2 regions of the Leucobacter sp. UCMA 4100 genome follow, and region 1 is predicted to be linked to the other one. Evidence: riboswitches for the same ligand, from Rfam matches in the RefSeq annotation. Region 1 holds a riboswitch; the other holds the start of a gene.
What was found. A riboswitch is a leader RNA that binds a small molecule or an ion and turns the genes downstream of it on or off. The one in region 1 is predicted to bind thiamine pyrophosphate.
Positions count from the first base shown of each region.

Region 2: another riboswitch for thiamine pyrophosphate. It lies ahead of JSO19_RS02045 (thiamine ABC transporter substrate-binding protein); the one in region 1 lies ahead of thiM (hydroxyethylthiazole kinase).

Region 1 is NZ_JAFEUS010000002.1:1,753,577-1,761,407, reverse strand. Features, by position in the region: gene JSO19_RS08280 (LLM class flavin-dependent oxidoreductase) at 1-880, opposite strand, end outside; gene JSO19_RS08275 (ABC transporter ATP-binding protein) at 877-1,752, opposite strand; gene JSO19_RS08270 (ABC transporter permease) at 1,736-2,539, opposite strand; gene JSO19_RS08265 (ABC transporter substrate-binding protein) at 2,542-3,600, opposite strand; gene thiE (thiamine phosphate synthase) at 3,597-4,250, opposite strand; gene thiM (hydroxyethylthiazole kinase) at 4,247-5,062, opposite strand; TPP riboswitch at 5,151-5,246, opposite strand; gene nrdF (class 1b ribonucleoside-diphosphate reductase subunit beta) at 5,377-6,354, opposite strand; gene nrdE (class 1b ribonucleoside-diphosphate reductase subunit alpha) at 6,391-7,831, opposite strand, start outside.
Region 2 is NZ_JAFEUS010000002.1:398,707-406,537, reverse strand. Features, by position in the region: gene JSO19_RS02075 (ATP-dependent helicase) at 1-165, shown strand, start outside; gene sucC (ADP-forming succinate--CoA ligase subunit beta) at 274-1,440, shown strand; gene sucD (succinate--CoA ligase subunit alpha) at 1,474-2,376, shown strand; gene JSO19_RS02060 (epimerase) at 2,453-3,433, opposite strand; gene JSO19_RS02055 (hypothetical protein) at 3,534-4,583, shown strand; gene JSO19_RS02050 (cell division protein PerM) at 4,618-6,327, shown strand; TPP riboswitch at 6,341-6,450, shown strand; gene JSO19_RS02045 (thiamine ABC transporter substrate-binding protein) at 6,444-7,535, shown strand; gene JSO19_RS02040 (ABC transporter permease) at 7,532-7,831, shown strand, end outside.

The DNA.
Region 1 (7,831 bases):
CGAGCTCGTCGGTCTCAGCGGTGACGATCGTGAGCAGGGCGTAGGTGCGGGCGGCATCGCGGCCGCGGCCGGCAGCCTCGAGGCCGTCGCGAATCTTCGTGACCTGCTCACGGGTTTGCTCGATCGTGGGGGCCGCAACGAAGATCGCCTCGGCGTGACGGGCCGCAAAGCGAATGCCGCGTGGCGAGGCCCCGGCCTGGTATACGACGGGGGTGCGCTGCGGCGAGGGCTCGCACAGGTGCGGGCCGGGAACGCTGAAGTAGCGCCCCTCGTGCGCGATCGGGTGCACCCGCGCGGGGTCGACGAACGTGTCGCGCTCGACGTCAAGCACGACCGCGTCGTCTTGCCACGAGCCCTCCCACAGCTTGTACACGACTTCGAGGTACTCGTCGGCGTGGTCGTAGCGTTCGTCGTGCGAGAGCTGATCGACCTGCCCCAGGTTTTGGGCGGCGCTCTTGAGGTAGCCGGTCACGACGTTCCACCCGATGCGCCCGTGGGTGAGGTGGTCGAGTGTCGACATGCGCCGCGCAAAGGTGTACGGATGCTCGGCGGTCGTCGTCGCCGTCACGCCGAAGCCGAGGGTTTCGGTGACGGCCGCCATCGCGCTCACGAGCATCATCGGGTCGTTCATCGGAATCTTCGCCGCGGTTCGCAGCGCGGCGTCGGCGCTTCCCTCGTAGACGTCGTAGGGCCCGAGCGCATCGGCGAGAAAGATCCCGTCGAAGTGGCCGCGCTCGAGCAGCCGCGCGAGGTTTGTCCAGTGCTCGAGGCTCGTGTAGTCACGCGAGCGGTCGTCGGGGTGGCGCCACAGCCCCGGAATCTGATGGCCCACGCCATTAATTGCGAAGGCATTGAGGCGGATCGGGGTTCTTCTCGTCACAGGTTCTCCTTGGGGGTTGCGTTGGTTCGTGGGCGAGCGCGGAGCCCGGCGCTTGCAGGAGCGGCACCGGCGGCAGCGGGAGCCTCGGTGCCAGCACCAGCACCCGCGCCCAGCGCCGCCAGCACCGCACGCTCGAGCGCCGCGAACTCGGGGCTCTGGGCGACGGCGAGCGTGCGCGGCTTCGGCAGGTCGACGTCGAGCACCAGGCGCACCGAAGCTGGCCGGGGGCCGAGCACGATGATGCGGTCTGACAGGAGAACGGCTTCGCGCACGTCGTGGGTGATGAGCAGGGCTGTCCAGTCGTGTTCGATCCACACCCTCTGTAGCCAGTCGTGCAGCTCGCGTTTGGTGAGCGCGTCGAGGGCGCCGAAGGGTTCGTCGAGCAACAGGGTGCGGCGTTGCTGCACGACGGTGCGCAGCAGGGCGGCGCGCTGCCGCATGCCGCCAGAGAGTTCGAAGGGGAGCGCGTCTTCGAAACCCTCGAGCCCGAACTGCGCGAAGGAGTCGCGCACCTGGCGCCGCGCCTCCCTGCGTGGCCGGCCCTGCACCTCGAGGCCGAGCGCGACGTTCTGCGCGATCGTGCGCCACGGGAACAACAGATCCTTCTGGGGCATGTAGGCGGCGTGGCCGGCCGATCCGCGCACGTCGACGCCGTCGGCGAGCACACTGCCGGCGGTCGGCGTATCAAGCCCGGCGATGATGTTGAAGAGCGTGCTCTTGCCGCAGCCCGAGGGGCCGACGATCGAGACAAAGCTTCCCGGCTCGACATCGAACGAGACGTCGTCGAGCACGGGGCGTCTCTCTCCGCGCGACAGTGCGAAGTCACGCGAGACGCCACGCAGCGAGAGGCGGGGCTCAGTTGGTGCGGGCACGGCGGGCCCTCCGTTCGTGTGAGTGCCACGGAATCACCATGCGCTCGACCACAAAGGTCGAGAGGTAGAGCGCGATGCTCACGAGGGCGGTGACCGCGACGGCGGCGAGCACGAGGTCGGTACGAAACGCGTTCTTCTGCACGCTCATGTAGATGCCGAGGCCCGACTGCGCCCCGACGTACTCGGCGAAGATCGCGCCGACGACCGCGTACGTCACGCTGATCCGCAGCGAGGTGAAGAAGAGCGGCAGCGCGGTGGGCAGCCGCAGCAGCACAAACTCGCGCACGCGCCCGGCCCCCATGCTGCGCAGGAGCGCCCCGGCCTCGCGGTCGGCGCTCGCGAAGCCTTCGATGAGGCCGATCGCCACGGGAAAGAAGGTCACGAGCGCGACGACGAGCACCTTCGGCAGCAGGCCGAAGCCGAACCAGATGATCATGAGCGGCGCAATCGCGATGACCGGGATGGTCTGCGAGGCCACCATGAGGGGCAGCGCGGCACGGCGCAGGATCGGCGAGAAGTCGACCGCGATCGCGAGTGCCCAGGCGCAGGCGAGCGACACCGCGAAACCCGCGGCGGTGACCCCGAGGGTTGCCATGGCGTGCCCCGCGATGGCCTCGCGGTGATCCCACCCAGATGCCGCAACGAGTGACGGGGCCGGTAACACCTGCGGGCGCACGCCGCTCACGCGCACCGCCACCTCCCACACGACGACGAGGGCGCCGAGAAACCCGAGCGGCACCGCGACGGCCTGCCACCAGCCGCGCGGTGCGCTCGTCTCACGTTGCACGCTCACCCGAGCAGGTAGTCGTTCGTGAAGAAGTCCTGCCACGAGGGTTCAGCAGGGAGCGGTTTCCCGTCGCGATCGGTGAGCAGGCCTGCTTCGAAGAGAAACACGCCGAGCTCGCGCCAGTGCTGCTCGGTCTGCCGGCCAAACTCGCCCGCGTCGTTGAGCATGAAACGCTCAGCGAGCATGCGCTGGCTTTCAACGAGCAGATCGAGGTCGGGGAGCAGCCCGGCATTTGCGTCGTGCAGCACGGTGGCGGCGCCCTCGGGGTCGGCAATCGAGTCTTCGTAGCCTCGGGCGAGCGCCTGCACGAAGGCCTGAGCCTCGTCAGGGTGCGCGTCGAGCCAGTCGCGCTGGCCGATCGTCACGACCTGGTACGAGTCGGGAAACCCGAAGTCGGTGTACGCGAAGGTCTTGAGCTCGATGCCCCGCCTGGCCGCCTCGATGCCCTGCCACGCCACATACGGAACGGTGAAGTCGACCGCCCCCGAGTAGAGCGCCTCGTAGGCGTTCGTCGCGAGCACGACCGTCTCGAACTCGCCGGTGCCGCCGGCGGCCTGAACGACGCCGCGCATGGTCGCCGTCTCTGAGGGGTTGTCGAAGCCGCCGAACACGAGCCCGTCAAGATCGGCAGGGCTCTCGATGTCGTCGCGGTCGGCGAGCACCGCGACCTCGCTCGCCCACGTCTGCTCAACCGCGAGCACCGAGATGAGGCCTGCCCCCGCGGCAATCGCCATGCTCGCGGTGTCCTGGTGGCTGATGCCAAACTCGGCCTGCCCCGCGTCGACGAGCACCTCGGGGTTGATGTTGTTAAACGGCAGCACCTCGACGTCGAGGCCGGCGTCGGCGAAATAGCCCCGTTCGAGCGCGACGTAGAGCCCGGTGTGGTTCGTATTCGGGGTCCAGTCGAGCGCGAAGCGAATCTTCGTCCCGTTCTCGCTGGCGCCAGGAGCACCCGCTGCCCCCGATTGCACCGCGGCGGATCCCGCCCCGCTCCCGCACCCGGCAATCGCCCCGGCGAGCAGCACCGCGACCGCCGCGGCCAGAACCCGCGCGGCCCTCATCGGGTCACCTCGCCCGAGTGCCAGGCGCGCACGAAGTCGCGAGCCGCGGCCTCGGCATCGGGAGCCGCGCAGATTGCCGAGACGACCGCGATGCCTGCGGCGCCGCGGCGTCGCAGCTCGGCGGTATCGGCAAGCTCGACGCCACCGATCGCGACCGGGGGCACTGGCGCCGTCGCGGCGAGGTGCTCGAAGCCGTCGAAGCCGAGCGCCGGCGGGTGGTTCGGCTTCGTCGAGGTGGGCCGAATCACACCGATGCCGAGGTAGTCGACCGATCCTTCGTGCATGTTCGCGACCGCGGCGAGATGCTCAGGGGTGTTGGCCGTGAGCCCGATGATCGCGTCGGGGCCGAGTTCGCCCCGGGCCCGATCCACAGCAGTATCGCCCTGCCCCAGGTGCACGCCATCGACCGCGATGCCGCGCTCGCGAGCGGCGATCGCAACGTCGAGCCGGTCGTTGATAACGAGCAGGGCGCGGCCGTCGATCACCTCGGCGAGGCGCTCGAGCTCGCGCAATTGCTCGTCGAAGCCGTCGTACTTTTCACGCAGCTGCACGGTGTTGACGCCGCCGTCGACCGCCTGCCGCACCGTTTGCACGACTCCGCGGTCGCCACACAGGGCGCGGTCGGTCACGAGATAGATGCCGAGATTCACGCCGTCACCGCCTCTTCGCGCAGCCGCTCTGAGGCCGAAACCTCGGCCGGGCTCACCTCGTACAGCGCGTCGATGAGCCGCGCCGCGAAGGTTCCAGGCCCCGCCGCACCCGTCGCCGCACGCTCGGCCGCGACGCCGTACACGACGTGTGCCGCGGCGACCGCCTCGACGGGAGGCACCTCGCCGCGCACCGCAGCGAAGCCGGCCACGAGCGAACCGAGCGCGCAACCGCCGCCCGTGACGCGCGTGAGCATCGCGTCGCCGTTTGCCACCCGGAGGATCCGCTGGCCATCGGTGATGAAATCTTCGGGCCCCGACACCGCGACAACGGTGCCAAGCCGGCGCGCGAGCTCTACCGCGACGGGCCCCGCCGCCTCGGTCGTGTCGGCCGAGTCAACGCCCTTGCCACCCGCCCCCTCTCCCGCGAGCGCGAGCACCTCAGAGGCATTGCCGCGAATCGCGTAGGGGCGCTTCTCGGCGAGGCGCTCCGCGAGCTCGGTGCGAATGGGCAGCGCACCAACCGCGACGGGGTCGAGCACCCACGGGGTGCCGGCATCGAGAGCGGCTTCGACCGCCTCTTCGGCCGCCTCGCGCTGCTCTGGGGTGGGCGTTCCCACGTTCACGAGTAGGCCGCCGGCAACCCGGGCGAAGAGCCCGGCCTCGCCGACGATGTCAACCATTGCGGGCGCCGCGCCAATGGCGAGCAGCACGTTCGCGGTGAAGTTCGGCACCACCGAGTTGGTGATGCTGTGCACCAGGGGCGATTGCGCCCGAAGCTCATCGAGCAGGGCGCCTGAGGGTGAAGCGGGCATTGTCTCTCAACTTTCTTCGCGACGAAGAGAAGCCGAGCTTTCGCGAGTATAGCCAGCCGCAGGCACCCCATTCGGTGCCCCGAATGTACCCTGCTCATTCGGACATTCCCTTCGCCAGTACGAACTGGATCAGGTTCGACGGGTGTAATCTCAGCTGCGCTTGGCAGCACCCCGTGTCACTGAACTCAACCCTAGCCCATGTCGCGCTCGACTCATACCCTCGCGTCTCGGCCGCACGTCCCGAACCAACGCAAAAGCGCCCCGAACCTGCGGTTTCGCAGATGCGGGGCGCCTTCGACAGGCTTCGATGAGTCTTAGAAGTCCCAGTCTTCGTCTTCGGTCGCCACGGCCTTGCCGATGACGTACGACGAGCCCGAGCCCGAGAAGAAGTCGTGGTTCTCGTCAGCGTTCGGCGAAAGCGACGACAGAATCGCGGGGTTCACGTCGGTGAGCTCCTTCGGGAACATCGGATCGTAGCCGAGGTTCATGAGGGCCTTGTTGGCGTTGTAGTGCAAGAACTTCTTGACGTCTTCGGTCAGACCGACGCTGTCGTAGAGGTCTTGCGTGTAGAGCACCTCGTTCTCGTAGAGCTCGTACATGAGCGCGAAGACGTACTCGCGCAGTTCTTCCTGACGCTCAGGAGTCTCCTTCTGCAGGGCCACCTGGTATTTGTAACCAATGTAGTAACCGTGCACGGCCTCGTCACGAATGATGAGGCGAATGAGGTCGGCAGTGTTCGTGAGCTTCGCGCGGCTCGACCAGTAGATCGGCAGGTAGAAGCCCGAGTAGAACAGGAATGACTCAAGCAGCGTCGATGCGACCTTGCGCTTCAGCGGATCGTCGCCCTCGTAGTAGTCGACGATGATCTGCGCCTTCTTCTGCAGGTAGGTGTTTTCTACCGACCAGCGGAAGGCGTCGTCGATTTCCTGCGTCGAGCAGAGCGTCGAGAAGATCGATGAGTAGCTCTTGGCGTGCACCGACTCCATGAACGCAATGTTCGTGAGCACCGCCTCTTCGTGAGGGGTTGCGGCATCGGGAATGAGCGACACCGCACCGACGGTGCCCTGAATGGTATCGAGCAGCGTGAGGCCGGTGAAGACGCGCATGGTGAGCAGCTTCTCGTCTTCGGTCAGCGTCGCCCACGACTGCACGTCGTTTGATAGGGGCACCTTTTCTGGCAGCCAGAAGTTGTTGACGAGACGGTTCCAGACCTCAAGGTCCTTCTCATCTTCAATGCGGTTCCAGTTAATCGCCTGAACGGCGTGGCCCAACTTGAACGGCTTCGGGTTCATCGTTTCCTTCTCTTCGCGTTTGTGGTCGGTGTGACGTTAGAGCATGCAGCTGACGCACTCGGTCATGTCAGTGCCCTCGAGTGCGAGCTGGCGCAGACGAATGTAGTAAATCGTCTTGATGCCCTTGCGCCATGCGTAGATCTGCGCGCGGTTGATGTCGCGAGTCGTCGCCGTGTCCTTAAAGAACAGGGTGAGCGACAAGCCCTGGTCGACGTGCTGCGTTGCCGCGGCATAGGTGTCGATGATCTTTTCTGGGCCAACCTCGTACGCGTCGGTGTAGTAATCGAGGTTTTCGTTCGTCATGAACGGAGCCGGGTAGTACACGCGGCCAAGCTTGCCCTCTTTACGAATCTCAACCTTCGATGCGATCGGGTGAATCGACGAGGTCGAGTTGTTGATGTACGAGATCGAGCCGGTCGGCGGAACCGCCTGCAGGTTCTGGTTGTAGATGCCGTGCTCCATGACCGAGGCCTTGAGCTGCTTCCAATCGTCGTTCGTGGGAATTGAGACGCCAGCGTCTGAGAAGAGCTGCTTGACGCGGTCGGTCTCGGGCTCCCACACCTGATCGGTGTACTTGTCGAAGAACTCGCCCGAGGCGTACTTCGAATCGGCGAAGCCGTCGAAGGTCGTCTTGCGTTCAATCGCGATCGCGTTCGATGCTTTGAGTGCGTGGAAGAGGATCGTGTAGAAGTAGATATTCGTGAAGTCGATACCCTCTTCTGACCCGTAGTGAATGTGCTCACGGGCGAGGTAGCCGTGCAGGTTCATCTGGCCGAGGCCAATCGCGTGCGACTTGTCGTTACCGTCTTCGATCGAACGAACCGAGCTAATGTGGCTCATGTCGCTCACCGCGGTGAGCGCACGAATTGAGAGGTCGACGCTCTCAGCAAACGTATCGCCGTCCATCATCGCGGCAATGTTCATCGAGCCGAGGTTGCACGAGATGTCTTTACCGATCTCGTTGTAGCTGAGGTCTTCGTTGTAGGTCGTTGGGGTGTTGACCTGCAGAATCTCAGAGCAGAGGTTCGACATGTTGATGCGGCCCTTGATGGGGTTCTCGCGGTTCACAGTGTCTTCAAACACGATGTACGGGTAGCCCGACTCGAACTGCAGCTCTGCAACAGTCTGGAAGAAGGCGCGCGCGCTGATCTTCGTCTTCTTAATGCGCGCGTCGTTCACCATCTCGTAGTAGTTCTCGGTGATGGGCAGGTCGCCGAAGGGAACGCCGTACACACTCTCGACGTCGTACGGCGAGAAGAGGTACATGTCTTCGTTCTTCTTCGCGAGCTCGAACGTGATGTCAGGCACCACGACACCGAGCGAGAGCGTCTTAATGCGAATCTTCTCGTCGGCGTTCTCACGCTTGGTATCGAGAAACTGCATGATGTCGGGGTGGTGTGCCGAGAGGTATACCGCGCCCGCGCCCTGTCGAGCACCGAGCTGGTTCGCGTAGCTGAAGCTGTCTTCGAGCAGCTTC
Region 2 (7,831 bases), 1.4 Mb from region 1:
GAGCTCGAGCTTGAATCGGGCGACCGCATTCAGCACGACGATTACGGCGAGGGGCGCGTTGACCGGGTCACGGGAACCGGCTCGAAGAAAATCGCCCACGTGATTTTTGACTCGGTAGGTGAACGAAAACTGCTCATTAAGCTGGCGCCAATCACGAAACTCTGATCTGCGGCACAAGGCAGCGGTGGTAGGCTGGTGCATTGGTTGGATATCTCGATATCGAGATTTATTGCACAACCGACGACACCAATGTTGATCAGCTAAGGAAGTCACGTGGATCTTTACGAGTACCAGGCGCGAGATCTCTTTGAACAGTACGGTGTACCGGTTCTTGCCGGTGCGATTGCCGATACGCCCGAAGAGGCAAAAGCTGCGGCCGAGAAGATGGGCGGCGTTGTCGTCGTCAAGGCGCAGGTTAAGACCGGAGGCCGCGGCAAAGCCGGCGGTGTGAAGGTCGCAAAGAACCCCGAAGAGGCATACGAGGCGGCCAAGGCCATTCTCGGTCTCGACATCAAGGGACACGTTGTGAAGCGCGTCATGATTGCGCAGGGCGCGAACATCGACCAGGAGTTCTACTTCTCGGTCCTGCTCGACCGCGCAAACCGTTCACTCCTCTCGCTCTGCAGCGTTGAGGGTGGCATGGAAATCGAGCAGCTCGCGGTTGAGAAGCCCGAAGCGCTCGCACGCGTTGAGGTCAACGCACTCACCGGCATCGACGAGGCAAAGGCGCTCGAGATTGCCAAGGCAGCAAACTTCCCCGACGAGCTCGTTGCCAAGGTCGCTAACGTCTTCGTGAAGCTCTACGACGTGTACAAGGGCGAAGACGCCACCCTCGTCGAGGTCAACCCCCTCGTACTCACTGCTGAGGGCGACGTTGTAGCACTCGACGGCAAGGTCTCACTCGATGAGAACGCCGAGTTCCGTCAGCCAGCACACGCAGATCTCGCTGACGAGTCGGCCGAAGATCCGCTCGAGCTCAAGGCCAAGGCCCTCGACCTCAACTACGTCAAGCTTGACGGTGAAGTTGGCGTTATCGGTAACGGCGCTGGCCTCGTAATGTCGACCCTCGACGTCGTTGCTTACGCAGGCGAGAACCACGGCAACGTGAAGCCCGCGAACTTCCTCGACATCGGCGGCGGCGCATCAGCCGAGGTTATGGCTAACGGCCTCGACGTCATTCTCGGTGACGAGCAGGTCAAGAGCGTGTTCGTGAACGTGTTCGGCGGTATCACCGCGTGTGACGCGGTTGCAAACGGCATCGTTGGCGCGCTCAATAAGCTCGGTGAAGCGGCAAACAAGCCGCTCGTTGTGCGCCTCGACGGCAACAACGTTGAAGAGGGCCGCCGCATTCTCGAAGAGGCTGCGCACCCGCTCGTAACGCTCGCTGCAACCATGGACGAGGGTGCAGATAAAGCTGCCCAGCTCGCCAACGAGCGCTAGTCGCACCCGAACCAAGAATTGTAAGGAAACAACATGTCAATCTTCTTGACCAAGGATTCAAAGGTCATCGTTCAGGGCATCACCGGCGGCGAGGGTACGAAGCACACCGCGCGCATGCTCGCAGCAGGCACGAACATTGTCGGCGGCGTTAACGCACGCAAGGCTGGCACCACCGTCTCGCACACCGATGCTTCGGGCAACGCCGTTGAGCTTCCCGTGTTCGCAACGGTCGCTGAGGCAATGGAGGAGACCGGGGCTGACGTCTCGGTTGCTTTTGTGCCGCCGGCATTCACCAAAGACGCCGTTATCGAGGCGATCGACGCCGAGATCGGCCTGCTCGTGGTGATCACCGAGGGCGTGCCCGTGAAGGACACTGCCGAGTTCTGGGCATACGCTCAGCAGAAGGGCAACAAGACCCGCATGATCGGGCCAAACTGCCCAGGCATCATCACTCCTGATGAGGCGCTCGCTGGCATCACCCCGGCAACGATTACGGGTAAGGGCCCCATCGGCCTCGTCTCGAAGTCGGGCACCTTGACCTACCAGATGATGTACGAGCTGCGCGATCTCGGTTTCTCGACCGCGATCGGTATTGGCGGCGACCCCATCATCGGCACCACCCACATCGATGCGCTCGCTGCGTTTGAGGCTGACCCCGAGACGAAGGCGATCGTCATGATCGGCGAGATCGGTGGCGACGCTGAGGAGCGCGCGGCAGAGTTCATCAAGAGCAACGTGACGAAGCCCGTCGTGGGCTACGTTGCAGGCTTCACCGCACCCGAGGGCAAGACCATGGGCCACGCAGGCGCTATCGTCTCGGGCTCGGCAGGCACCGCTCAGGCGAAGAAGGAAGCTCTTGAGGCCGCTGGCGTCAAGGTAGGCAAGACCCCTTCAGAGACCGCGACGCTGCTGCGTGAGGTTTACGCAGCCCTGTAAGTCTTCATACGAGCAAGGACGCCGGCCTCCCGAGAACGGGGAGCCGGCGTTCTTGTTTCTCGGCGCCCTGTTCGGGCTACCGTTTGTGCGTCTTGGCACCGAGCGTCGCCGCGACGGCATCTTCGAGGTGCGGGTATCGAAACTCGTAGCCCGCCTCGAGCAGGGTCTCAGGCAGTACCCACCGGCTCTTGAGGGTGAGCTCGGTCTCGGTGCGAATGGCGATGGCGCCGATCTCCTGCATCCAACGCGGCATCGGGAAATGAACCTTGGCGCCCACGGCATCGCGAATGACTCGCATAAAGCTCCGATTATCGACGGGGTAGGGTGATGCCACGTTGATGGGGCCTGAGAGCTCTTCGTGGGTTTCAACGAAGTCGATCACGCGGGCGATCTCGTCGAGGTGCACCCAGCTAAAACGCTGCTTGCCTCCGCGAGCTCCTGGCCAGTGGGCTGTGCCAGCACGGCGTCGCGCGTACGTGACCGGCCAGCGCCCGTCGAGCTGGGTGCCGCCGAGACCTAGCCTCGCGAGACGGGTGAGTAGCGTGAGTACCGAACCTTCGCCGAGCACGATCGTGGCCCGGAGGGCGACCCTGCGGGTCTCGGGGAGCTCGTCAGCAAAGATTGCCCGCTCCCACGCTCGAACGACATCGACTGAGAAGCCGTTGCCAATATCGCCCGTGCTCTCGGTCATGGGTCGGTCTTCGGCGTGCCGGTAGATGGTTGCCGATGAGGCGTTGACCCAGAGGGGTGGCGGGTTCTCTGCATCGCGGATCGCCCGGCTGAGTGCCCCGGTGGTTTCTTCGCGGGAGCGAAAGATCTCGGCGCGGTTGGCTCTGGTGTACCGGCAGTTTACGCTCTTGCCCGAGAGACCAATCACGAGGGAAGCCCCGTCGACAGCGCGGGCGATCGCGGCTGGGTCGTCCCAGGAGACGTCGGCTCCGCTCCGACCAATCGTGACGACTTCGCGCCCCTGCTCACGGTAATGCTCGGTGAGCGCCTGCCCCATGAATCCTGAGGCGCCGCCGATGACGACCCGCCCGGTGCTGTCTGCCTGCATGACCTCACTGTACGTCATACTCGGCAACACTCGCTACGGCGTCGCGCGAGACGGGCCATACTGGCTGTGAAGCATTTCGCGAACGAAAGGACTCCGCACAATGAGCGCACCGCAGGGCGTACACCTGGTTGGATCAATCAATCTTGACACTGCCGATGAGACGATGCGCCTCGTGGCCGCAGAGCTCGGCGGGCATGTGAAGCGTATTCCTGACGGCGAGGTGGGGGAGCGTTTTCACTGGATCGCGTTTCAGGCGCAGCGGCTGGCCGCGACCGATGGTATTCATCACGTGGGCGATGAACCGCGCATCATACGCGGTGTCGACTTTCGTCCGGTCGCGCTCGACGAGGGGGTTCGTGCCGAGACGCTCGATCTGCAGCCGCTCGGCTATGCTGAGGCCGCGCTTGAGTCGTACGCCGTCTTTGAGGGGCTGCAGCGCGATGGCGTGATCGCGCCCGGCACTCGATTCCAGGTGTCGCTGCCGACCCCGCTCGGGGTTGTCGGAAGCTTTGTCGTGCAGCCGAACCGTGCCGAGTTTGAGCCGGTATACGAGGCCGCGCTCGCCCGTGAACTTGCGGCGATTCTCGACGCAATTCCTGCCGACCGCCTCGCGATTCAGTGGGACGCCGCGCTCGAGTTTGCGCATCTCGAGGGGGCTGGATACGGCGCCCCCTCTGAGACCTGGTATGACGAAGACGCTTGGCAGGCGACGACTAACCGCCTCGCGCGACAGATCAGCAGGGTTCCCGAGAACGTCGAGGTTGGCGTGCACCTGTGCTACGGCGACGTTGGCGAGAAACACTTTGTCGAGCCGAAAGATTCGGCGAACCTCGTACGCTTTGCCAATCTCGTCGCGGCGAAGGCAACGAGGCAGCTCAGCTGGGTGCACCTGCCGGTTCCGATCGATCGCGACGACGCGGCATATTTTGCCCCGCTCGCAGGGCTTGAGCTGCCGCACGAGACCGAACTGTACCTCGGCCTCGTGCACCGCGAAGACGGCGTCGATGGAGCAAAGCGTCGGGCCAAGGCCGCCGAGGCCGCGCTTGAGCGTCCCTGGGGCATTGCCACCGAGTGTGGCTTTGGCCGGGCTCCCGAGGGCACGACTGCCGAACTCTTTGCGACGCATCGCGACGTGGCGAGTTCCTGGTAAACATCGGGCTTTGGGTCGTTACACTTGAGTGAGCATGCGACACCTACTTACAGCCCTCGTTGCCGCCGTTGAGGCGGCGTTAATCGCGCTCGCCGGCATCGCGTTTATCGCGGTTCCGACGCTCCTTATCGGCGCGGTTACACTCTCGCTCGGCGTCGACCTGTCGACGCTCACCGAGACTATGGCGGGGGTGTGGATGCTGGGGCACGGTGGTGGCCTGAGTATCGCGGTGAGCGACGCGCAGGCGGTGAGCCTCGGCCTCGGGCCCAATCCGCTTACCTTCGACATCACGCTTGCGCCGCTGCTCATCGCCATCGTCACCGCGACGCTCGCGTGGCGCATGGGGTACCGCTTCTCGAACGATATGACGACTGGCGCGGCCGCAATTACGGGCGGATCGCTCGGCTTCATCGGTGCTTCAGTACTCATCGCGGTCATAGCTGGGAGCCTGCTCGCCGCACCGATCTGGGCAGCGACGGCGCTCGCTTCGCTCTGGTTCATTATTCCTGCGTGGGGCGGCTTCATGATGCACCACGGCGACGTGGTGAGCACCGCCTGGTTCAAGTTCAAGGTCGCGCTCGAGCAGGCAGGCGCGCCGAAGCTCGGGTGGGGAGCCGAACGTTACCTTGCCCGCACGCTTAAGCTCGTTGCGATGTTGCTCCTCGGGCTCACGGCGCTGGGCGCGATCGGCGTGACCTTTTCGCTGTTGCTCGGGTTCGTTGACATCATTTCGCTCACGCAATCGATGCACCTCGACTTCATTGGCAGCCTGACGTTCTTCTTGGGGCAGCTCGCGTTCCTGCCGACGGCCATGATCTGGGCCGTGTCTTGGTTCGCGGGTCCAGGCTTTGTCGTGGGTTCTGGCTCGAGCGTGACCCCGTACGAGACGTTGCTTGGGCCGCTGCCGAGTATCCCGCTGCTTGCCGCTATCCCCGACTCGTGGGGAAGCTGGGGCATGTTGGCGATGCTCTTTGTGGTGCTCGTGGGCGTTGTCATCGGTGCGCTCGCCGCGAAGCTGCCAGAGTTTCGGCGCCTGACGCCGCTGCGTCTCACCGTGATCGCTTCGGCCGCGGTCGTGGTGACGGGGCTTGTGCTCGCGCTCACGTTTGCCCTCTCAAGCGGATCGCTCGGCCCAGGCCGTCTCGAAGCCGTCGGCCCGCTCGTGTGGCCGGCCGCGTGCGCTGCCTCCATTGAGCTTGCGCTCGGTCTGCTCGCCGGGTTCATGCTGGTGCGTCGTGGGGGCGAGGGCTCCGACGAGACGCGAACCGCCGAGCCAGCGTATGTCGACCAGCATGAACTCGTCGAACTCGATGTCGACGCTGATCGCTATGTCACCCAGCCCGTGGCACGGGCGAGCTGGGACGACGAATCCCCAGGGCTCGCTGACGAGGGCCACCCCTTTGCGGGGGAGAGCGACGGCACACACGTCATTGACTTTGGTGAGCACGAGCGTGCAGACAGTGCGCTCGACGAAGAGCACGCTGACGACGAAGATCGCGATGACGATGTCGGCGAGACCGGTTGGAGCGAGACCGACGACGGTGTCGACCCCGATCAAGCAACCGCCCAGGTCTCACGCATCGCAGATCCCATTGCCGAAGAAACGGCTGAACCCTGGTACCGCAAGGCGGCGAAGCCGAGGCGGCAGCGAAAGCGACCGGTGTTTGATCCAGAAAAGCTCGAGGAAGAGTTTTCATGGGAGTCGAAGCCCGATGACGAGGGATCTTCGAACCGGGGCGAATGAGTGTAGAGTAGGTTCTGCAATCCACGGGAGTTCGTTCGCGACGAACTGAGACTGAGCACGCGTGCTCGTACCGTTCAACCTGATCTGGGTCATGCCAGCGGAGGAAGGAATCTATTGTGGTGTACTCACCAAACCCTCGCGTAACACGTCACGCACTCGTCATCTCGGGCCTCGCACTGACGGGGGCGCTGCTCGTCGGTTGCTCGCAGCCAGGGTCAGCCGGGGGTAACTCCGATGACGCTGGTGACGCCAGCGATACCGTGACGCTCATCGTTCACGACAGTTTCGTGCCAGAAGAGGACTTTGAGAAGGCAGCGAGCGAAGCGACGGGCTATGACGTCAAGGTCATCACCGCCGGCGACGGGGGCGAGCTCACGAACCAACTCGTGCTCACGAAGGGCGAGCCGCTCGCTGACGCGTTCTTTGGCGTCGACCACATCTTTGCCTCACGGCTCGTTGAACACGAGGTGACCGAGGCGTACCTGCCCGAGAACCTGCCCGAGCGTGCGAAACAGTACGCGGTGACCGACGAGGGTGCGCTCACCCCGATCGACGTCGCAGCCACCTGCATCAACGTTGATACCGTCTGGTTTGACGAGGCCGGTATGCAGGCTCCAGAAACATATGAAGACCTCGCGAAGCCCGAATACCGTGACCTCACGGTGCTGCTCGACCCCACGTCATCGTCGACCGGCGCCTCGTTCCTCATCGGTACGATCGCCCACTTCGGCGAGGAAGGCTACCTCGACTACTGGTCATCGCTCGTTGACAACGGCGCTCGTGTTGAACAGGGGTGGAACGATGCCTACTACACGCACTTCACCGGTGGTAACGCCGATGGAACCTACCCGATCGTGGTTTCGTACAGCTCATCACCCGGCTACACGCTGACCGAAGACGGCAAGGGATCAACGACGAGCGCACCGCTCGCGACCTGCTCGAGCCAGGTTGAGTACGCGGGCGTGCTCGCCGGCGCAAAGAACAGCGCGGGAGCTCAGGCCGTCATCGACTACCTGCTCTCGTCAGACTTCCAGAACACCATTGCCGAGACCATGTACGTGTACCCGATCGACGAGAGCGCGCATGTTCCTGAAGAGTGGCAGGAGTTTGCGCCGTTGCCAGAGGCGCCCAACGATCTCAGCGCAACGCAGATTGGCGAGGGGCGTGACGGCTGGCTGAAGGCGCTCAGCGAGACCATCGGTCTATGAGGCTTTGGCGGGGAGCGCTCGGGGTCGCCGCCGCGATTCCGCTCGCGTTTCTTGCCCTGTTCTTCCTGTGGCCGGTCGCTTCGCTCGTTGCGACCGGTCTCGGAGGGGGCATCGTGACCCCCGAGGGTGGCATCTTTAGCGTGCTCTCGAACCCGCGCACGGGGCGGGTGATCGGGCAGACCCTCGCCCAAGCGGGAGCGGGAACAGCGCTCTCGGTCGTGCTCGGCTTGCCGGCGGCCTTCGCGCTCTACCGCATTCGCTTTGTGGGCCAGACCGTTATTCGAGGCCTGCTGACC